3 regions of the Streptomyces sp. NPDC050422 genome follow, and region 3 is predicted to be linked to each of the others. Evidence: riboswitches for the same ligand, from Rfam matches in the RefSeq annotation. Region 3 holds a riboswitch; each other region holds the start of a gene.
What was found. Region 3 has a riboswitch for cyclic di-AMP ahead of ACIBJG_RS11030 (C40 family peptidase). Riboswitches for the same ligand answer to the same signal wherever they lie in the genome.

Region 1: linked by a shared signal. The riboswitch ahead of ACIBJG_RS10440 (transglycosylase SLT domain-containing protein) and the one ahead of ACIBJG_RS11030 (C40 family peptidase) in region 3 are both predicted to bind cyclic di-AMP.
Region 2: linked by a shared signal. The riboswitch ahead of ACIBJG_RS32080 (transglycosylase family protein) and the one ahead of ACIBJG_RS11030 (C40 family peptidase) in region 3 are both predicted to bind cyclic di-AMP.

What each region holds. Positions count from the first base shown of each region.
Region 1 is NZ_JBITIE010000006.1:116,282-123,471, reverse strand. Features, by position in the region: gene ACIBJG_RS10450 (FecCD family ABC transporter permease) at 1-666, shown strand, start outside; gene ACIBJG_RS10445 (ABC transporter ATP-binding protein) at 674-1,579, shown strand; cyclic di-AMP (ydaO/yuaA leader) riboswitch at 1,863-2,048, shown strand; gene ACIBJG_RS10440 (transglycosylase SLT domain-containing protein) at 2,054-2,956, shown strand; gene ACIBJG_RS10435 (esterase) at 3,190-4,668, shown strand; gene ACIBJG_RS10430 (dihydrodipicolinate reductase) at 4,781-5,860, shown strand; gene ACIBJG_RS10425 (carboxymuconolactone decarboxylase family protein) at 5,857-6,336, shown strand; gene ACIBJG_RS10420 (GMC oxidoreductase) at 6,467-7,190, opposite strand, start outside.
Region 2 is NZ_JBITIE010000024.1:11,400-18,589, forward strand. Features, by position in the region: gene ACIBJG_RS32065 (nucleoside triphosphate pyrophosphohydrolase) at 1-281, shown strand, start outside; gene ACIBJG_RS32070 (cytochrome P450) at 354-1,592, opposite strand; gene ACIBJG_RS32075 (transglycosylase family protein) at 1,870-2,844, shown strand; cyclic di-AMP (ydaO/yuaA leader) riboswitch at 3,146-3,317, shown strand; gene ACIBJG_RS32080 (transglycosylase family protein) at 3,322-4,080, shown strand; gene eno (phosphopyruvate hydratase) at 4,366-5,646, shown strand; gene ACIBJG_RS32090 (septum formation initiator family protein) at 5,759-6,229, shown strand; gene ACIBJG_RS32095 (DUF501 domain-containing protein) at 6,294-6,833, shown strand; gene ACIBJG_RS32100 (exopolyphosphatase) at 7,050-7,190, shown strand, end outside.
Region 3 is NZ_JBITIE010000006.1:252,250-259,439, reverse strand. Features, by position in the region: gene bioB (biotin synthase BioB) at 1-371, opposite strand, end outside; gene ACIBJG_RS11060 (8-amino-7-oxononanoate synthase) at 515-1,657, shown strand; gene ACIBJG_RS11055 (DUF397 domain-containing protein) at 1,736-1,942, opposite strand; gene ACIBJG_RS11050 (helix-turn-helix domain-containing protein) at 1,968-2,828, opposite strand; gene ACIBJG_RS11045 (ATP-binding protein) at 3,038-3,469, shown strand; gene ACIBJG_RS11040 (LysR family transcriptional regulator) at 3,492-4,409, opposite strand; gene ACIBJG_RS11035 (LysE family translocator) at 4,482-5,135, shown strand; gene ACIBJG_RS11030 (C40 family peptidase) at 5,202-5,675, opposite strand; cyclic di-AMP (ydaO/yuaA leader) riboswitch at 5,679-5,873, opposite strand; gene ACIBJG_RS11025 (hypothetical protein) at 6,178-6,486, opposite strand; gene ACIBJG_RS11020 (ATP-dependent Clp protease proteolytic subunit) at 6,494-7,126, opposite strand.

The DNA of each region.
Region 1 (7,190 bases), 140 kb from region 3:
GCCACCGGCATGGTCGGCAACTGGTGGCTCGGGCCGATCGGTGCCGTGGCCGCCGCGGTCGTGGTCGTCCTGAGTGCCGGAGGAGCGGGCAGCGCGGGCTACCGGCTGCTGGTGGCCGGGATCGGCGTCTCCACCTTCATCGGCGCGGTGGGCGACCTGATCATGTCGCGCGAGAACGACAACACGGCGGGCGGCGTGTTCCTCTGGGCCGTCGGCAGCCTCAACGGACGCGACTGGGACGCCGGTGTGCCGCTGGCCGTGGCCCTGCTGTTCCTCGTCCCGCTCTCGCTCGCGGCCGGGCACCGCCTGCAACTGCTGCGCTTCGGCGACGAGGTGGCGAGCTCCCTCGGCGTCGACCTGCGGCGCGTGCGTACCGTCGCGCTCGTCCTGGCCGTGCTGCTGGCGGGCACGGCGGTCGGGGTCGGCGGCCCCATCGCCTTCGTGGCCCTGGCGGCACCGATCCTCGCCCAGCGGCTGACCGGGCCCACCCGTGTCCCGGTCACCGGCTCGGCACTGACCGGAGCCGCGCTCATCGCCGCGGCCGACGCGATCGGACGCGTCGCCGCTCCGGTCGAACTGCCGGTAGGGGTCGTCACCAGCGTCCTCGGCGGCCCCTTCCTTCTGTGGGTACTGCTGCGGCCCGACCCGGCCGCCGGAAAGGCGTGAGCCGCACATGACCGAGAATCCGACCGGCGCGAAGGCGGCCTTCGAAGCGGGCAACGACGCGGGCTTCGAGACGGGCAACGACGCGGGCTTCGACGCCGGCCTCGAAGTCCGTGGCCTGCACGCCGGATACCCCGGCCGCCCCGTCGTCGAGAACGTCGACCTCAGCGTCCCCGCGGGACAGGTCGTCGCGATCGTCGGCCCCAACGGCTGCGGGAAGTCGACCCTGCTGCGGACCGTCGCCCGGCTCCACCGGCCCGAGACCGGCACGGTCCTGATCGGCGGCACCGACATCTGGGAGACCGGCCGGCGCAAGGCCGCGCACCATGTCGCGCTGCTGCCCCAGTTGCCGCGCGCCCCCGAGGCGGTCACCGTGGCCGGCCTGGTGCGCTACGGCCGCAGCCCGCACCAGGGGCTGCTGCGCCAGTGGTCGCGCGAGGACGAGCGGGCGGTACGCGACGCACTGGACGCCACCGGAACCACCGCGCTGGCCGCGGAGCGCGTCGACCGGCTGTCCGGCGGTCAGCGCCAGCGGTGCTGGCTCGCGATGGTCCTGGCCCAGCAGACCCCGGTCGTCCTGCTCGACGAACCGACCAGCGCCCTCGACCTCGGGCATGCCGTCGAGGTGCTGGAACTCGTCCGCGAGGTCGCGGCCACCGGCCGCACCGTCGTCATGGTCCAGCACGACCTCGCCGCCGCCGCCCGTTACGCCGACCTGCTCGTCGCCATGAAGGGCGGCCGCGTCATCGCCCGGGGCGCCCCCCGCGAGACGGTCGACGAGGCGCTGGTGAAGGAGCTGTACGCGCTGGACGCGGACATTCTTCCCGCCCCGGGCGACGGCTCACCGGTCGTGGTACCGCGCAGCCGTGCCGCGGTGGCGGCCCGGCCGACACTCGCACCGTATTGTCCTGATTAAGCGATTATTCGCATTAGTCGGAAATGCTCAACAGGGTCGCGTTTCTACCGGCCACAGGCTCGCAAAGCCACCAAAACGCCCCTTTCGGGCGCAGTGGCCAGCGTCACGTTTTCGACCCCTGACGCGGAACCGGAGGTGCCGGTTCCCTGATGCGCCAAGAAAGTTGACCCGCGTCGGTGTGACCGGTGTCGCACATTTCCTTTGATTGATCTTGCGCATCAATTGTGATCACGAATTCCGGGCTTGTTTCGCCCGGCCTTTCTCGCTTACGGTCGCCGTCAATCCGGATGGAACGCCGAATCCTGCCGCCGTCCGGTAACCCGACACCACTCACGTACGGCAGGAGCGGGGGACCCAGGTTTGACGCCGGTCCGGATTTCCGGAGCGGCTTGGGGTGAAGTCGCCATGTGCGACCGGGCATCTCCAGTCCGAACCCGACAGCTCACCTCGCAGGCGGCGGAGAGGAAAAGCGCCATGCCCATCAAGGGTCACCACCGTCGTTCCAAGTCCACCTCCCTGACCCGCGGTTTCATCGCCGTGAGCGCAGGCGGAGCCGTTCTCGCGCTCCCCCTGATCGCTGCCGGATCGGCCTCCGCCGCGCCGGTCAAGCCGGTCGTGGCAGAAAAGGCCGCAGCCTCGACTTCCGTTGCGGGCAAGGAAATTGCCGCACAGAAGGCCGAGTCCACCATCTATTCCGTGGTCTCCGGAGATTCGCTTTCCAAGATCGCCCGTGGGCATTCCCTCAGTGGCGGCTGGGAGCAGCTGTACAAGGACAACCGGAACGTGGTCGGCGGCAACCCCGACCTGATTCACCCGGGCCTGAAGCTGACCATCGGTGCCAAGTCCGCGGCCGCCGCCCCCAAGGCCGCGACCAAGAGCGAGTACAAGGCGGAGAACACGTCCGGCAGTGCCTCGCAGCCGTCGGCCGACCGATCCGACAGTGCCGACCGCGCCGACCGTTCCGAGCGGACGACGGCCACGCCCGTCGCCGAGGAGATCGCCGACACGACCCCCGCGCAGACCGAGACGACTCCGGCGCAGGCCGCGACGGCGTACACCGACGACCTCGACGGCTGGATCAAGGAGTCCCTCGCCGTCATGGCCGAGAACGGCATCCCCGGCACCTACGACAGCATCCACCGCAACATCCTGCGCGAGTCCTCGGGCAACCCGCAGATCGTCAACAACTGGGACTCGAACGCCGCGGCCGGCACCCCGTCCCAGGGCCTGCTCCAGGTCATCCAGCCCACGTTCGACGCTTTCCACGTGCCCGGCACCTCGCTGGACATCCTGGACCCCGTCGCCAACATCACCGCCGCGTGCAACTACGCGGCGGCCACGTACGGCTCGATCGACAACGTCTTCGGGGCCTACTGACCCCTTGCGGGTCCGCCCCCGGGCGGAGTCGTGAGCAGGGGCGGAAGGGGGCTGAACTGCTCCCTTCCGCCCCTTTTGCCGTGCCGTACAACCCTTGTGCCGCAGCGCCGGTCAAACAGGGCGTCGGGAAGGCAACGGGCCCTTCCCGGCGTCCCCCCGGCCCAGCGGTCTGTCCGGCCCGATCGGCCGGACCGGCCTCCCCGCCCGGTCATCCTTGAACCGAGGAGCCGCTCGTGCGCACCAACCGTTCCGCCGCCGTTGTCGCGGCCGCATTCCTCCTGATCGCAGGGGCCGCCATCGCCGCGCCCTCCGCCTACGCCGGCACCCCCGGCGGAACGCGCGCACACGACCGCAACACCGACTTCGACGGCGACGGTTACGACGACGTGCTCATCGGCGCGCCCGGCGGGACCGTCGACGGAAGGAAGGGCGCGGGCTACGTGACCGTGCAGTACGGCGGGCCGGGCGGCATCGGAACCGTCCGCGGCGCCGTCCTCAGCCAGAACACCACCGGAGTGCCCGGCGCCGCCGAGGCCGGCGACGACTTCGGCCGGGCCCTGGCCACTGGTGACCTGGACGGGGACGGGTACGACGACGCGGTCGTGGGACTCCCGGGCGAGAACATCGAACCGCTGACCGACGCGGGCGGCGTCGTCGTCCTGTGGGGCTCCGCGAAGGGGCTCTCCGGCGCGGACAGCGACTGGCTCCAGGCCGGGGAACCCGCGGCCGGCGCCAGGTTCGGCGGCGCTCTCGCCGCCGCGCACTTCAGCCCCGACATCCCCGGCGACCAGCTGGCCGTGACCGACCGCACCGACCTCACTCTCTACCAGTACGACGCCGGGACCCGGCGGAACGCCACCTCGCGCAGCAGCCGTATCCCCGGCACCCCGGGGCGCGAGATCGCCCCCCGGGCCATGACGACCGGCGACTACGACGGCAACGGCCTCGCCGACCTGGTCATCTCCGGCGTCACCGTCGGCGAGGAGCCGGGCCACGGCTGGTCCGCGCTCTTCTTCGGCGAGGTCCAGGGACTCCGCTACGACCACGATCTGCGCGGCGGCCCGGCCGTCGCCTCCGGCGACATCGACAACGACGGCTACGACGACCTCGTCACCGGGGAGCCGCACAGCCCCGACGACGGCGGTGAGTCGGTGACCGGCGGTGTGGTCGGCGTGTACTACGGCAGCGCCGGTGACGGGCCGGTCGGCGCCGAGGGCCCGGGCACCCCGCCCGTGTGGTGGACACAGGACACCTCCGGTGTCCCCGGAGGCTCGGAGGCCGGCGACGGCTGGGGCACCGGCCTCTCCGTGGCGGACACCGACGGCGACGGCTACGCCGACGTGGCGATCGGCGCCCCCGGAGAGGACATCGGCACGGTCGCCGATGCCGGGGCCGTGTGGGTGCTGCGTGGCGCGGCCGGCGGGCTCACCGCCACCGGCGCCGCTTCGTGGGACCAGGACTCGGTGAACGTGCCGGGCGTTGCCGAGAAGGGTGACAGCTGGGGCGGCCGGACGCGGCTGACCGACCCCGACAACGACGGGCGGTCCGGTCTGCTGACCGCCGCGCCCGGCGAGAACGCCGGCGACGGCATCGTCTGGGCCTTCTCGGCCGGCACCGGCGGTGTGACCGCCGCCGGCTCTTGGACGTTCGACGCGGGAACGTTCGGCGGCGTGGAGACCGGAGCCGGATACGGGTCCGCGATCGACGAGTAGCAGACCGGGGGAGCGGCGGGGGCGGGACTCTTCGGGGCTGCCCCCGGCCCGTTCCCAACCCGGTGCGCGATGCCACTATGAACCTTTCATCCCGCGCGCTACCCTCCGCCGCATGATTTCCACGGTGGTCTGGGGTACCGGCAATGTCGGCCGCGCGGCCATCCGCGCGGTCGAGGCCCATCCGGCCCTGAAACTCGCGCACGTACTCGTCCACGACCCAGGCAAGGTGGGCCGCGACGCGGGCGCCCTCGCCGGGCTGGACCGCGATCTGGGCGTCGCCGCGACCGACGACATCGACGCGGTGCTCGCCACGGCTCCGCGCGCCGTCGTGTACGCGGCCTCCGGCGACATCCGCCCCGACGAGGCCCTGGCCGACATCACCCGGGCGGTGGCCGCAGGCGCGGTCGTCGTCACGCCCGCCCTGTACGCGCTCTACGACCAGCGGGGCGCCCCGCCCGAGCTGCGCGAACCGGTGCTCGCCGCCGTCGCCGGCGGCGGCGGTTCGCTCTTCGTCTCCGGCGTGGACCCCGGCTGGGGCAACGATGTCCTGCCCCTGCTGATCAGCGGACTCGGGACCACGGTCGACGCGATCCGCTGCCAGGAGATCTTCGACTACTCCACGTACGACCAGCCCGACTCGGTCCGCCACCTCATCGGCATGGGGCACCCCATGGAGTACGAGCCCCTCATGCTCGCGGCCTCCGTACCGACCATGGTGTGGGGCGGGCAGATACGCCTGATGGCCAGGGCCCTGGGCGTGGAGCTCGACGACATCCGCGAGACCATGGCGCGGCGGGCGCTCGAAACGACCGTCACCACCAGGACGATGGGCGTGTTCGAGGCCGGCACCCAGGGCGCGGTCCGCTTCGAGGTCCAGGGCATCGTCGAGGGCGAGCCCCGCATCGTCATCGAGCACATCACCCGTATCCATCCGTCGTGTGCTCCGGACTGGCCGTCGCCGCCCGGCGGCGCCGGTGCCCATCGGGTGATCATCGAGGGGCGCCCGCGCATCGAGGTCACCGTCGAGGCCACCGACGAGGGCGAGAACCGTTCGGCGGGCGGCAACGCCACCGCCGTCGGCCGGCTGGTGAACGCCATCGACTGGCTGGTGGAGGCGGAACCCGGACTCTACGACGCGCTCGACGTCCCCCTCCGCCCCGCAGTCGGCCGACTCGGAAAGAAGCAGTCATGATCATCGACATCCCCGAGGGCCAGGAGCCGATCGGCTACGTATGGGGCGACATGGTCCCCGGCATCGGCATGGCCGCCGCGAACTTCTCGCTGTCGGTGTACGAGCACACGACGCTCGGGCTCCGTGAGTTCGAGGCTGCCAGGCTGCGCATCGCGCAGATCAACGGCTGCCTCTTCTGCCTGGACTGGCGTACCGAACGCGAGGGCCAGAAGGTCGAGGAGGAGTTCGCCGGTGCGGTGAGCGACTGGCGTACCACCGAGCTCTTCGACGACCGGACCCGGCTGGCGGCCGAGTACGCCGAGCGGTACGCCCTGGACCACCACGGGCTGGACGACGCGTTCTGGGCCCGGATGACCGCGCACTACAGCCAGCACGAGATCGTCGAACTGAGCATGAGCATCGGCTCCTGGCTGGCGTTCGGCCGGCTCAACCATGTGCTGGGTCTCGACGCCGTGTGCGTGCTGCCGGGGCACTGAACGGGCCGCCGGGCAGATCTGGTTGCGTCGCGTGTCCAGTAGGACGCCCGCCCACAGCCTCCTACTGGAAGGTCCGCCCCTTCGGCAGTGCCGGCACAGGGCGGCAGCATGGTCACCGGTCGGCATGTTGTCACAGGTCGGTGGCGATGATCTTCTCGATGTTCCGTTCGGCGAGGGCTGTGATGGTGACGAACGGATTGACGCTGGTGTTGCCGGGGATCAGCGAGCCGTCGATGACGTACAGGCCCGTATAGCCGTGCAGACGGCCGTAGTTGTCGGTGGCCCTGCCGAGGACGGCGCCGCCGAGCGGGTGGTAGGTGAGGTGGTCGCCCCAGATCTTGTAGACACCGAACAGGTCGGTCCGGTAGATCGTCCCCTCCTTGGCGTTGATCTTGTCGAAGATCGTTTTCGCCATGTCGATGGAGGGCTGCTTCCAGGCCGTCTGCCAGTCCAGGTCGACCTTGCCCGTGGCGGCGTTCCAGGAGAACCGGGCGCGGTGCGGGTTCTTCGTGATCGAGAGATAGAAGGAGGCGTAGGTCTCGATCCCGGTCGGCAGCGGTGCGACCTCGGCGAACGCTCCTCCGGCGGCCCAGTTGTCGATGCCGCCGCAGGGGATGCTCGACTGGACCGCGCCGGTCGGGTCCCACAGGTGGTTGGCGCGGCCGCACATGACGTTGCCGTTGTCGCCCCAGCCCTTGCCGACCTCGTCGCTCAGACCGGGCAGCGCGCCCGTGGCCTTCAACCGGGTCAGCAGTTTGCTGGTGCCGACGCTGCCCGCCGCGAAGAACACCTTGTCCGCGGTGACCGTCTTGGTGGTCTGGACGCTCCCGTCGGTGCGGAGTTGGTCGATGACG
Region 2 (7,190 bases), on a different contig from region 3:
ACTGGCTGCGGACGAAGGCGATCGAGAAGCAGCGCGATTCGGTGACTGATGGAGTGCCCCTCGGCCAGCCCGGCCTGGCACTTGCCGCGAAGTTGGCGAGCCGGGTCCGTACCGCCGGACTCGACGTCCCCCTTCCAGAGGGCGAGGGCGACGACGTCGGCTACCGGCTCCTCGCCCTGGCCGTGCGCGCCCAGGAGGACGGCATCGACCCGGAGGCGGCTCTGAGGGCCGCGGGGCGTGCGTACCGGGACGCGATCAGGGCGGCGGAGGGCGTCGGGTAGCGGCAGGGGGCAGCGGATCGGGTCGGAGCGAGGGACTGCCCGGCTCACGCTGTCGGTATGCCCAGTCGGCCCTCACCGAGGCGTGAACTCCACCGGCAGTGTCCGCAGGCCGCGCATGATGAGGCCGCCCCTCCATCGCAGGTCACCCGGGTCCACGGCGAGCTGAACGTCCGGCAGGCGGCGGAACAGGGTCTCCAGCGCGGTGCGGCCCTCCAGGCGTGCGAGGGGGGCGCCCAGGCAGTAGTGGATGCCGTGGCCGTATCCCAGATGTTGGTTGTCCCGCCGGGACAGGTCGAGCGTGTCCGGTTCCGCGAATCGTGCCGGATCGCGGTCGGCCGCCGCGAGGACCACGAGCACGGGATCCCCCTCCCGGATCTGCTCCCCTCCGATTTCCAGGGCTTCCGTGGCGTATCGCCAGGTGGCCAGCTCCACCGGGCCGTCGAAACGCAGCAGTTCCTCGATGGCGGTGTCCAGGAGGCGGTCGTCGCCCCGCTGGACCGCGCTCTGGAAAACGGCGCGCTGCGGAGGGTTGCGGAAGAACGCGTGGGCGCTGTTGCCGATCAGGTTGATGGTCGTCTCGAAACCCGCGAAGAGGATCACGAAGCACATCGCGGCGGCCTCGTTCTCGGTGAGGTGCTCACCGTGGTCGCTCGCCCGGATCAGGCCGGAGATCAGATCGTCGCCGGGGTTCACCCGCTTGCGGTGAATCAGCTCGGCGAGGTAGGCGCGGATCTTCTTCACGGAGCGGGCGACCCCGCCGCGCGGACCGCCGCCGTGCCGGATCATCATGCCCGCCCAGTCACGGAAGTCGTCCTGGTCCTCCTCGGGCACGCCGAGCAGATCGCAGATGGCGTAGATGGGGAGCGGGAAGGCGAAGTCATGGATCAGGTCGGCCTCCCCCTTCTCCGCGAAGTCGTCGATGAGGCGATCCGCCAACTCCTGCACGCGGGGCCCGAAAGCGGCGATCGTCCGGGGTGTGAACGCCTTGGACACCAGCCGGCGCAGTCGTGTGTGGTCGGGTGGGTCGATGTTCAGCAGATGCGTCATGAGATTGGCGCTGCGCTCGCCGGGGATGCCGGTCTTGCTCTTCCCCCGGGCGTCCTCCGCGTGGTGCGCCGGGTTCTTCGACAGGCGACTGTCGGCGAGGGCCTGGCGCGCGTCCACGTATCGGGTGACGAGCCACGCCTCGACGCCGCTGGGCAACGTCGTCCGGTGCACGGGGCTGTGCTCCCTCAGCCAGGCGTAGGCGGGGTACGGGTCGGTGGCGAACTCCCAGGTGAAGAGTTCGGGTGGTGGCGGAGTGTCGTTCACGTGACGACGGTATAGGGCGCGCGTGCCACGGCCTGCACTGTGGCGAATCGCGGGGGATCCTGCCGATTTGCGGGGGCGTGGCGGGCTCGTCATGCGCGGACTGCGCACGCTTCCGGTGGAGTTCACGCCGGAACCGGCGCCCGGCAGAGGTGACACTCTGTCAACTCTGTGACTTTCACGTGATCTCTGCTGCATCGACTTGTGACATGCGTTCGAGTCCCGCTAGGTTCACCGTTCGACTCACCAGTCACTCGTCAGTCACACGGAAGGCATCCCCATGGGCTCCGCTAACGGCAGACACCGTCGCCCTCGGCAGGCACCCGCGATCATCGTCGCCGCAGGCGTGACCGGTTCGGCCATCGCCATCCCGCTGCTCGGCGCGGCAGGTGCGCACGCCGCCGACGCCTCGACCTGGGACCGGGTGGCCGAGTGCGAGAGCGGTGGCATGTGGAGCGCCGACCTCGGTAACGGCTACTACGGCGGCCTGCAGTTCTCGCAGGAGGTCTGGAAGTCGTACGGCGGCGAGTCGTACGCCGAACGCGCGGACCTCGCCAGCCGCTCGCAGCAGATCGCCGTGGCGGAGAAGGTCCTGGACGACCAGGGGCCGAAGGCGTGGCCGAGCTGTGCGGTCATCTCGGGCCTCGTCCCGGACAGCGGCCTTCCGGGTGTGGACCCGGGCAGCACTCCGTCCGTCGACCCCACCGGAAGCAGCGCGGACCCGTCCGCGAGCGCCGATCCCTCCGATCCCTCCGATCCCTCCGATCCCTCCGGGGACGCCGCCGCGTCGGACGACGCGTCACCGGAGGCGACTGCGACCCCGGCAGACGGTGCGAAGGGCGAGAGCGAGGAGCCGGACGCGTCCGCGTCCCCGTCGGCCACGCCGTCCGCCACACCCTCCACCACGCCCTCGGGCGACGCCTCCGGCGCCGAGGAGGGCCCCTCCGGGGGCCAGGAGAAGGCCGGCAAGCACCGCGGCGCGCCGGCTCCCGAGGAGACCCGGGGGAGCGGCAGTGACCGGGACGCGGGGCGGCATGCCTCGCGAGGTGACGGTGACGCACGCGACACCGGTGCCCCGGCTGCTGACGGCACGTACACCGTCCGGGCAGGCGACAACCTCTGGGCGATTGCTGATGCACAGAAGCTGCCCGGCGGGTGGACGGCTCTGTACGAGGCCAACAAAGCGGAGGTGGGATCCGACCCGGACCTCATCCTGCCTGGCCAGAGCCTCGATCTCGGCGTGAAGGCCGAATGAGCACAGTCTGATGATCAGCTGAGAACACCCCGAAAGCTGGGGTAGTTAAGAGGCCTATGTCCCACTTTTGACTAAGTGAGACATGGGTCTCTTTGCGTGAACTGGCGTGTCTTGTCCGGGAGGTCCCGCCGCATCCGTTCCCACCTGCGCAAATAGGGGTTCTTGGGATGCAAGGAAGGGCTGTTTATCCGGTATGTCCATCTTTGGATATGAGGGTTGGGTGTGTTTACGGTCGGAACCGCTCGCACCGCGGGCCCCGTCGATCGTCACGCCGAATCCTGCCGTCGGTCGAAGGGAACAGACGCGTAAAGCGCCGTAGGCAGGAGCGGGGGACCCAGGTAAGCGCCGGGCCCGATCGTCGCAAGACGCATCAGGACCGGCTTGGGGTGAAGTCGTGCGCAAGGACGTGCGACCGGGCAACTCACTTGGCCCGAACCCGACAGCTCACCTCGTAGGCGTCGGTGAGGAGAAGTCTCGATGCTGCTCAACCGCAAGGGCAACAAGCACCGTCGCCCGTCCAAGGCCGTCCGTATCGCCACGCTCGCCGGTGTCACCGGTGCCGCCATCGCCGTACCCCTGATGGGTGCGACCGGCGCGTCCGCCGCCTCCGTCTCCACGTGGGACGCCGTCGCCCAGTGCGAGTCCGGTGGCAACTGGTCCATCAACACCGGCAACGGCTACTACGGTGGCCTGCAGTTCTCGCAGTCCAGCTGGGCAGCCGCCGGCGGTACGCAGTACGCGGCCCGCGCCGACCTGGCCACCAAGTCGCAGCAGATCGCGGTCGCCGAGAAGCTCCTCGACATGCAGGGTCCGGGTGCCTGGTCCTGCGCCGGCGCCGGCAACCTGAGCAACGACGGTGTCGACCCGGGCGTCGACACCGGCTCCTCCGCCACCAAGACCGAGACCGCCCCCAAGGCCGAGTCCGCCCCGAAGCAGGAGGCGCCGGTCCAGAAGGCCGAGCCGAAGAAGGCCGAGCACACCGAGGCCCCCTCCACCAACCGCTCGGACCGCTCGACCGCCCCCAAGGCCGAGTCGAAGACCGTCACCACCCCGACCGGCAAGAAGGTCGAGAAGGGTGACGGCGAGTACAAGGTCGTCACCGGCGACTCCCTGAGCAAGATCGCCGCCGACCACAAGGTCAAGGGCGGCTGGGAGCAGATCTTCAAGCTGAACAAGGACATCATCTCGGACGCCGACCTGATCTACCCGGGTCAGCAGCTCCACCTGACGAAGTAGTCGCGATCTCTCCTCGCTGAACACTCCGGCCGCCCCGGCCCGGTGCGCACCTTCCCCCGTGCGGACCGGGCCGGGGTCGGCCGGTTTCTGCGTTGATCGTTCAACTGTTGTGGTTACTAGTCAGTAAATTTCCGGCCTTTTGCCCCGCTGTGCCTGCCCTTGGGTCCTTTTTCGTCCCAGGGGACGGGCGGTCGGCCGGTTGCGGCGGCCCGGCCGGTTAGGCTCTTGTCGCAAGGCCAAAGCGACCCTGCACCACCAGCGTCATATCCCAGAAGGAGATGCCTCGTGCCGTCCATCGACGTCGTCGTAGCCAGGGAAATCCTCGACTCCCGCGGAAACCCCACGGTCGAGGTCGAGGTCGGCCTCGACGACGGCAGCACGGGTCGTGCTGCCGTTCCGTCCGGCGCCTCCACCGGCGCGTTCGAGGCCATTGAGCTTCGCGACGGCGACCCCAACCGCTACCACGGCAAGGGCGTCGAGAAGGCCGTCCTCGCCGTGATCGAGCAGATCGGCCCGGAGCTCGTCGGCTACGACGCGACCGAGCAGCGGCTGATCGACCAGGCGATGTTCGACCTGGACGCCACGGAGAACAAGGGCTCGCTCGGCGCCAACGCCATCCTCGGCGTCTCGCTCGCCGTGGCCCACGCCGCGTCCGAGGCCTCGGACCTGCCGCTGTTCCGCTACCTCGGTGGCCCGAACGCGCACCTGCTGCCCGTCCCGATGATGAACATCCTCAACGGTGGGTCGCACGCCGACTCCAACGTGGACATCCAGGAGTTCATGATCGCGCCGATCGGCGCGGAGTCCTTCTCCGAGGCCCTGCGCTGGGGCGCCGAGGTCTACCACACGCTGAAGAAGGTCCTGAAGACCAAGGGCCTGTCCACCGGTCTCGGTGACGAGGGCGGCTTCGCGCCGAACCTGGAGTCGAACCGCGCGGCCCTCGACCTCATCGTCGAGGCCATCAAGGAAGCCGGCTACGTCCCGGGCAAGGACATCGCGCTCGCGCTCGACGTCGCCGCCTCGGAGTTCTACAAGGACGGCACGTACGAGTTCGAGGGCAAGTCCCGCTCGGCCGCCGAGATGACCGAGTACTACGAGGAGCTCGTCTCCGCGTACCCGCTGGTCTCCATCGAGGACCCGCTGTACGAGGACGACTGGGCCGGCTGGAAGGTCATCACCGACAAGATCGGCGCCAAGGTGCAGATCGTCGGTGACGACCTCTTCGTCACCAACCCGGAGCGTCTGGCCCGTGGCATCGAGGAGGGCTCCGCCAACGCCCTGCTCGTCAAGGTCAACCAGATCGGTTCGCTGACCGAGACGCTGGACGCCGTCGAGCTGGCCCAGCGCAACGGCTTCAAGTGCATGATGTCGCACCGTTCCGGCGAGACCGAGGACGTCACCATCGCCGACCTCGCGGTCGCCGTGAACTGCGGCCAGATCAAGACCGGCGCCCCGGCCCGCTCGGACCGTGTCGCCAAGTACAACCAGCTGCTGCGCATCGAGGAGATCCTCGACGACGCCGCGGTGTACGCGGGCCGCTCGGCGTTTCCGCGGTTCAAGGGCTGACACCCAGGTCCGATGAAGCCCGGCGGGGTCAAGTGCCCCGGCCTCCGTCCGTCCCCGCACTCGGTCCCGTACCGTGTGCGGGGACGGACGTGCGTAATGGGGAGGCGGAGACATGGCCGCGAAGGACCGGGACCGGTTCTCCACCGCGACCCGGCTGCGGCTGCTCGGTGAGCAGACCGCCGCCCGTGTCTACCGCTCCCAGAACCGCCGTCAGGCCCGCCGCTCCCGGCTCACCGGCCGGGCCGCCTTCCTGGCCCTGATCGTCTGCTCACTGATCGTCGCCCTCGCGTACCCGATGCGGCAGTACGTGTCGCAGCGCGACGAGATCGCCGACCAGGAGCGTTTGGCGCAGGAGGCCGAGGCCCGTACCGAGGAGCTCCGCGACGAGAAGGCGCGGCTCCAGGACGACGCGTACGTCAAGCGGCTGGCCCGCGAGCACCTGCACTACCTTCTTCCCGGGGAGACCGGCTACACCGTGGTCGACCCCGACGCGGTCAAGGAGCGCAACGGGACGCCGGAGGAGACCGACCGGCCCTGGCACTCCAACCTGTGGGACGGCGTCGACAGCGCCGACCGCGGCTGACCCGTATTCCCCTCAGCTCTGCAGAACCGCAGTTCGAGCAGTCCGATCAGAATTTTAGGCAGGCATGGAAACGCCCCCTCCCCAGACCGAGTCCACCGCGCCCACCGACGCGGACATCGCCGCGTTCCAGCAGCAGCTGGGGCGCCCGCCGCGCGGTCTGCGCGCGATCGCGCACCGCTGCCCGTGCGGCAACCCGGACGTGGTCGAGACGCAGCCCCGGCTGGAGGACGGTACGCCGTTCCCGACGACGTTCTACCTGACGTGCCCGCGTGCGGCTTCCGCGATCGGCACGCTGGAGGCGAACGGGGTCATGAAGGAGATGACCGAGCGTCTCGGTACGGACCCCGAGCTGGCCGCGGCCTACCGGGCCGCGCACGAGGACTACATCGCGCGGCGTGACGCCATCGAGGTGCTGGAGGGCTTCCCCAGCGCGGGGGGCATGCCGGACCGGGTGAAGTGCCTGCACGTGCTCGTCGGGCACTCGCTGGCCGCGGGGCCGGGGGTGAACCCGCTCGGGGACGAGGCGATCGCGATGCTGCCGGAGTGGTGGCGCAAGGGGCCGTGCGTTTCGCCTTGCGGCGGGGCCGGCTCGGACGAGGGCTGAGGTTCCCTCCTCGGGGGCGCTGCCCCCGGACCCCCGCTCCTCAATCGCCGGAGGGGCTTGATTTGGGGGCGCTGCCCCTCGACCCCTGCTCCTCAATCGCCGGGGCCGGAGGGGCTTGATTTGGGGGCGCTGCCCCTCGACCCCTGCTCCTCAATCGCCGGAGGGGCTTGATTTCGGCGGCGGAGGGGCTTGATTTCCCTTGATGTGGGAGTACTCATGACGCGTGTGGCCGCCATCGACTGCGGTACCAATTCCATCCGGCTGCTGGTCGCCGATGCCGACCCCGACACCGGGGAGCTCGTCGAGCTCGACCGGCGGATGGAGATCGTCCGGCTGGGGCAGGGCGTCGACCGTACC
Region 3 (7,190 bases):
CGGTCCACGTCGCGGTCGGTCGGTCCCCGGCCGCTGGCGACCAGACACACGCGCTTGGCGCCACCGGCCACTCCCGCGGCCGCCGCCTTCGACGCCTCGTCGGGCTTCAGCCAGGTGTACTTCAGGATCTCGGCCTTGGATCCCAGCCGCTGGGAGCAGTACGAGCAGTCCTCGGGGCAGAGCCCGGACTTCAGGTTGACCAGATAGTTCAGCTTCACCCGCCGTCCGAACCACTGACGGCGCACCTTTCCGGCCGCGGCCACCACGTCGAGCAGTTCGTCGTCCGGGGTCGCCAGTACGGCGAGCGCTTCTTCACGGGTCGGCAGCTCGCGCCGCAGCCCCTTGTCCACCAGCGTGTTCAGGAGGTCCATGGCGATGATCCTGACGCACGGCACCGCTCCGAGCCAAGGAGGAACCGGACAACAGAGCCCGCAGAGGGTGTGTGCATTGCCACACCATGCCCGGCTGCGCGCGCGGTTAGGGTCTGTGAGCTGCCTACAAAAGGGACCTGCCCATGTCCTTCGCCCCGTTCGACTGGATCGACGAGGAGGCTCGCCGTCGCGCGGACGCCGGACTCGTTCGGACGCTCCGGCCGCGAGCCGCCGAACCGGAACTGCTGGACCTCGCGAGCAACGACTACCTCGGCCTGACCCGGCATCCCGACGTGACCGCCGCGGCGGCCGACGCGGCGCGCCGCTGGGGCGGCGGCGCCACCGGTTCCCGGCTGGTCACGGGTTCCACCGAGCTGCACGCCGAGCTCGAACGCGAACTGGCCGATTTCTGCGGTTTCGAGGCGGCCCTCGTGCTGTCGTCGGGCTATGCCGCCAACCTCGCGGCGCTCACCGCCCTGACCGGCCGGGGCTCCCTGATCGTGTCGGACGCGGGCAATCACGCCTCGATCGTCGACGGCTGCCGGCTGTCGCGGGCCGAGACCGCCGTCGTGCCGCATGCCGACCCCGAGGCGGTGCGCAAGACCCTGCACGCGCACCAGGGCAGGTCGCTGGCGGTCACGGACTCGGTCTTCTCGGTCGACGGCGACGCCGCACCGCTGGACGAACTGTCCGACGCCTGCCGCGCGGAGGGTGCCGCGCTCCTCGTAGACGACGCGCACGGTCTGGGAGTGCTAGGTAAGGGAGGCCGCGGCGCGCTCGCCGCGGCCGGTCTGGCGGGCGGCGACGGCATCGTTACCACGCTCACCCTTTCCAAGTCCCTGGGCAGCCAGGGCGGGGCGGTCCTGGGCCCGGCCCGCGTCATCGACCACCTGGTCAACACCGCGCGTACGTTCATCTTCGACACCGGGCTCGCACCGGCCGCCGTCGGCGCCGCACTGGGCAGCCTGCGGCTGCTGCGCCGCGAACCGGCACGCGCGGACAGGGCCCGTACGGTCGCCACCGCACTGTACGAGCAGCTGACCGCCGCCGGCCTGACCGCGGTCCGTCCCGACGCGGCCGTGGTCTCCGTACGCGCACCCTCGGCCGAGGCGGCCGTCCGCTGGGCGGCCGACTGCCGTACGGCCGGCATGGCGGTCGGGTGCTTCCGGCCGCCGTCCGTGCCGGACGGCGTCTCCCGGCTGCGGCTGACCGCGCGCGCCGACCTGACGGACGAACAGATCGCCCACGCGGTGGCGATCGTCCGGCGGACCGCTCCGGCCTGCTGACACGCCGGCCGTACGGCGGACCGCTCCGGCCCGCTGACACGCCGGGAAACCGTCACCCCGCAGCACCCGGGCGCGGGCTCAGCGCACGGAACCGCCGTTCAGGGCGGTGACGAAGGACGTCCAGGCCGTGGCGGAGAACTGCAGAGGCGGCCTGGACACGTCCTTGGAGTCGCGCACGGCCAGTCGCCGGCCGCCGAACGGCGCGGCCTCCACGCAGTTGTTCATTCCCGTGCTGCGGCTGCTGCGCCGCCACCGTAACGCGTGCTGTGCGAGGCAATCCGACATGACGCCCCCCTCGGGCAGTCCGGGTTCACTGACCGTCGCGGTCGATTGCGGCGATCAGGTCCAGCGAGTGCTCCGGCGACAGCGCGTGTGCCTGCAGAGTGCGGAAGGCCGAGCTGTACGCCTCGAGGTCTTCTTTCCGCTCCAGGTAGAGGCTACTCATCAAATGGTCGAGAACGACCACATCCAGATCAGAAGTGTGCGGAAAAGAGAAGATAACGAAAGGACCGGTGAGGCCTACATAGCCGCCCACCGAGAAGGGCAGCAACTGAAGGCGCACGTGAGGTAGTTGGGCCACTCGGCTGAGATGGCGCAGTTGCTCCCGCATCACCCGGCGGCCGCCGACCTCCCGTCGCAGCACCGCCTCGTCCAGCACCGCGCTGAACCTCAGCGGGGGATCACTCCGCAGGACCCCCTGCCGCGCGAGCCGCACCTCCACCAGTGAGTCGAGCTGTCCGGTGGGCAGCCCGTCGAGCGAAGCCCGCGTCACCGCGCGGGCGTAGTCGGCGGTCTGCAACAGACCCGGCACCACGGAAGTCTCCAAGGTGCGGGCGGTGCGCGCCTGCGACTCCAGACTGATGAAGTCGCGGTACTGCGGCGGGATCAGGCCGCGGTACGCGTGCCACCATCCCGCGCCCCCGCCGCCTGCCGAACCCGCGAGCGCCTCCAGGACCTCGCGCAACTTCGGGTCGTCCGTGCCGTACGCGTCGAGCAGCCGGGTCACATCACCGGGCTGCACTCCGCTCACGCCGGTCTCGATCCGGCTGACCTTCGACTGGTGCCAGCCGAGCAGACGGGCCGCGTCCCGGCTCGTGAGTCCCGACGCATGGCGCAGACTCCGCAGCTCCTCCCCGAGCTTGCGGCGTCGCACCGCAGGGCCGTGCCGCATGTGGTGCCTCCCTCCCACTCCCTGCCGAGCGGACAGTGTGGCGCCCTGACGGGGCATCCGGGGCAGAGTTCACCGCTTTGAGCGACAGATATATGCATATCTTGGTGGATCGCCGTTACAGAGGGCAGCATCAGTGGCAATCTGGCGCGAAGCACAACCCGGACCACCGATCGCGGGGTCGCTTCCGGGTGGGAAAGGGACGGCTCGCCATGGCAGACCATCAAGAAGCACGTGTCACTCTGCCGAGCGAGCCGGTCTCGGTCTCATCGGCCCGGAGATATGTCGCCCGGGTACTGGCCGAATGGGGACTGCCCGACGGTACGGACACGGGTGACACGGTCCGGCTCATCGTCTCGGAGCTCGCGACCAACGCGGTCCAGCACACCTTCGGACAGTCACCCACCTTCACCGTGGACCTTCGGCTGGAGCGGGAGGAGCAGCTGCGCCTGGGGGTGACGGACAGTCACCCCCGCTGGCCCCAGCGACTTCCGGCGGCCGTCCAGCAGGACAACGGCCGCGGCATGGTGATCATCCGTGCGCTGGCCAAGGAGTACGGGGGCCGGCTGACCGTCACCCCGACAGCGGACGGCGGGAAGACCGTCTGGATCGCGCTGCCGTGGCACCTGCCCGCCCAGCTGTGACCGACCCGTCCGTGCACGCCGGTCACTGCGGCGCCGCGGCCCGTCCGAATCCGCTGCGCAACAGGGCCCGCAGCGTTGCCGCCGCGGCGCTCGTACGGTCGCCGCGGTGCACCACCGAGATCGTCCGGCGGAACGCGGCCGGCTCCAACCGCCGTACGGACAGCGGAGTCGGCGACATCGCCGCCACCATCTCGGGTACCACCGCCATCCCGATGCCCGCACTGACCAGCGCGCACACCAGCGCATAGCCGGGCGACTCGCACACCACCGCAGGCAGCGCCCCCGCCTCGGCGAGCGCGCTCTCCACACCGCGGCGCGGCGGATGTGTGGGCGCGCTGCTGATCAGGGGCCGTCCCGCGAGCCGCGTCACCGGCAGCCGCCCGCTGCCGTCGGCCAGCACCTGCCCGACGGCCGTGATCAGCACCAGCTCCTCGACCAGGAGTGGCTCGGACAGGACACCTGACGGCGGCGTTGTCGCGGCGCCCGGTTCATAGGCGTGGGTCAGCGCCAGATCCACCTCGCCCGCCGCTACCGCGGCCACTCCGCCCGGGGGCTCGTACTCCGTGACGGTCAGTTCCACGTCCGGATGTGCCCGGCGGAACGAGCTGAGCACCGGCGGCAGCAGATGGATGCCCGCCGTGGTGAAGGTGCCGACCCGCAGGCGACCGCCGGAGAGCCCGGCCAGGCCGGCCAGTTCGTGGCGGGCCTGCTCCATCTCGTCGAGGACCCGCCGGGCGCGCCCGGCGAGCAGCTCGCCCGCCGCCGTCAGCCGGGCGCCCCGGTGGTGGCGCACCAGCAGCGCCGCCCCGGCCTCCCGCTCCAGTTTGGCGAGCTGCTGGGAGAGCGCCGGGGCGGTATAGCCCAGGCGGGCGGCGGCCCGGGTGATCGAACCGGCCTCGGCGACCGCCACCAGCGCCGCGAGCCGTGTGGGGTCGTACATTAAGCGTTCCTTTTGGCAGACCCAGAAGATTGCAAGTACATGCTAAAGGCTGTTCGGGGCCAGGGTGGAGCCATGGACGCTCAAATGACTGCATTCCTCGGGGTCGCCGCCGTCATGGTCGCACTGCCCGGCGCGGACTTCACCGTCGTCGTACGCAACGCCCTCGTCTCGCGCACGGCGGGGGTGGCGACCGCGCTGGGGGTCGCCGGGGGCCTGCTCGTCCACACGGCGCTCGCCGTCGCCGGACTCGCCGCTGTGCTGGTGGCGGTGCCGGTGCTGTTCCGGACGGTCCAACTCCTCGGTGGTGCGTACGTGCTCTACCTGGGCATCAGCGCCCTGTACGCGGCTCGGCTCCGCGCCGGGTCCGCACGGGACGCCGGGGCGGGCGACGGGGACGGGGACGGCGGGCGGGCCACTCAGGGAACCGCCCGCGCGCTGCGTCAGGGCTTTCTGACCAACGCGCTGAACCCCAAGGCGCCCGTGCTCTTCCTCAGCCTCCTGCCGCAGTTCGTGCCGGCCGGGGCCGCGCCCCTGCCCAGGACGCTGCTGCTGGCCGCCATCGTTGTGCTGATGGCGCTCATCTGGTTCCCGGCCGTGGCGCTGCTGGTGGACCGGCTCGGCCGGTGGCTGCGCCGGCCGCGTACCGCCCGGGCGATCGAGGGCGGCAGCGGCGCGGTACTCACCGTGCTGGGGGTGGTCCTGGTGACGGGCCCGCTGCTGCGCTGACGCGGAGGCATCGGCGGGGGCGGCGGGCTTCGGTGGGCCTGCCCTTGGCGCACCGGGGGAGCGGCCTCAACGGACCCGCCCGTAGTAGACGCTCTTCGTCCAGATCTTCTCCAGGCGGACCACGGCCCCGGTCTTGGGCGAGTGCCAGATCTTGCCGCTGCCCGCGTAGATGCCCACGTGGTAGATGCTGCGGCCGGAGTGGAAGAAGACCAGATCGCCGCGCTGCCGCTTGGAGGACGAGATGTGGCGGGTCTTGTTGTACTGCTGCTGGGCCGTTCGCGGGAGCTTCTTCCCGGCCTTCTTGAACGAGTAGAGCGTCAGCCCGGAACAGTCGAAGCGGCTGGGTCCGGTGGCGCCCCACCTGTACGGCGCACCCTTCTTCGACGCGGCGATGTTGAGGGCCTTCATCGAATGAGTCGCGGCCTGGGCGTCGGTCACGGCACCGGGGACGAACAACGTGCCGCCGACGGCGGCGAGAGTCATCAGCGAGGCCGTAGTGGCCCGGGCAAGCAGAGACGGGACATGAACCTGCGCAGTCATGCGCAACCCTTCGTCAGCCGCCTGTGAAGGATGACCTGTCGGGTTCGGGCCGGCGAAGTCGCCCGGCCGCAGATGCGGCTTCACCCCGAGGGACAACCGGAAGTCCGGTCGGCCCGTGTGCTTGGGTCCTCCACTCCTGCCGATCCACTCCTGTCGACCAGGCATCCGGACGGCGGCAGGACTCGGCGTCCGCCCGGACCGCCCCGCCGCGGTGGCGGGGGCTTGTCGTCCCAGGGATCTTGACTCACCCAGTGCCGGATTTCCGAGGCGAAACAGCCATATGTGAGGCTCGTCACGATTACCCCGTTCGGGTGGGTAGATGGCTTTTCGGAGAACTGTAGGCACGCGCCGGGTGGTGCGGTACCAGCGGCGGAACGGGGGATTTCACCCATAGTCCACCTCGAAAGTGCAAATCGAGTTGTCCCTCGTGCGAAGTAACGCCTACGCCGAACGAGCGAGAAAACTGGGTCGACGCGTCGGGCGTGTCGGGCCGGGGAGCTGATCAACTCGGCGGGCCGGGCGGGACGGTGACCCGCCCGGCCCGCCGTTCGCCGTCCAGTACGCGCAGCGCCCGGGTCAACGTGACCGCGTGGATCCGGGATTCGCCCCGCTCGTGCATCAACACCAGCGCGTCCCGCAGTGCGACCGAGTACGAGGCCAGTGCCTGGGCGGCGCGCAGGGCGCCGTACGTGTCGCCTCCGTGCGCCGGATTGATCCGGCCCACCTGGTCGAGGACTTGCAGATAGCGGTCGATGAACTCGCCCTCCGCCCGGGTCAGGGCGGGCAGGGGCGCGAACTCGGGTGAATGCATGATGAATTCACCGCACCGGGTGCGGCGGCAGGGGGCCGCGGTTCCGGACGATGTGGTCGACCAGCCCGTAGTCCTTGGCGCCCTCGGCGTCGAGGATCAGATCGCGCTCGGTGTCGGCGGTGATCTGCGCGGCGGGGCGGCCGGTGTGACGGGCCAGCATGCCGGTCAGGGTCTCGCGCATGCGGGCCAGTTCCCGCGCCTCGATCTCCAGGTCGGACGGCTGCCCCTGTACCGGCTCGGCCAGTTCGGGCTGCTGCACCATCACCCGGGCACCCGGCAGCGCGTGGCGTCTGCCCGGGGCTCCGGCCGCGAGCAGCACGGCCGCACCGGCCACCGCCTGGCCGAGGCAGAAGGTCTCCACCTCGCAGGTGAGGAACGCCATGGTGTCGTACACGGCGGTCATGGCGCCGAACGAGCCGCCGGGGGAGTTGATGTAGAGCGAGACGGGCCGGTCGGGAGCGTCGTGTTCCAGGTACATGAACTGGGCGATCAGATCCGTGGCCGCCGTGTCGTCGACGGGTGTGCCGAGGAACACGACCCGTTCGGCCAGCAGTTTGGAGTAGGGGTCGAGCGTGCGGGTCCCCTGGGACGTGCGCTCCGTGAACTCGGGCAGTACGTGGCGGGCGGCGGGGCGGTGCATGGCGGGCCTCTCCTCCGGGCGTGCGGGGCCGGGAAGGCGCCCGCACACGCTTCTGTAAAAAATG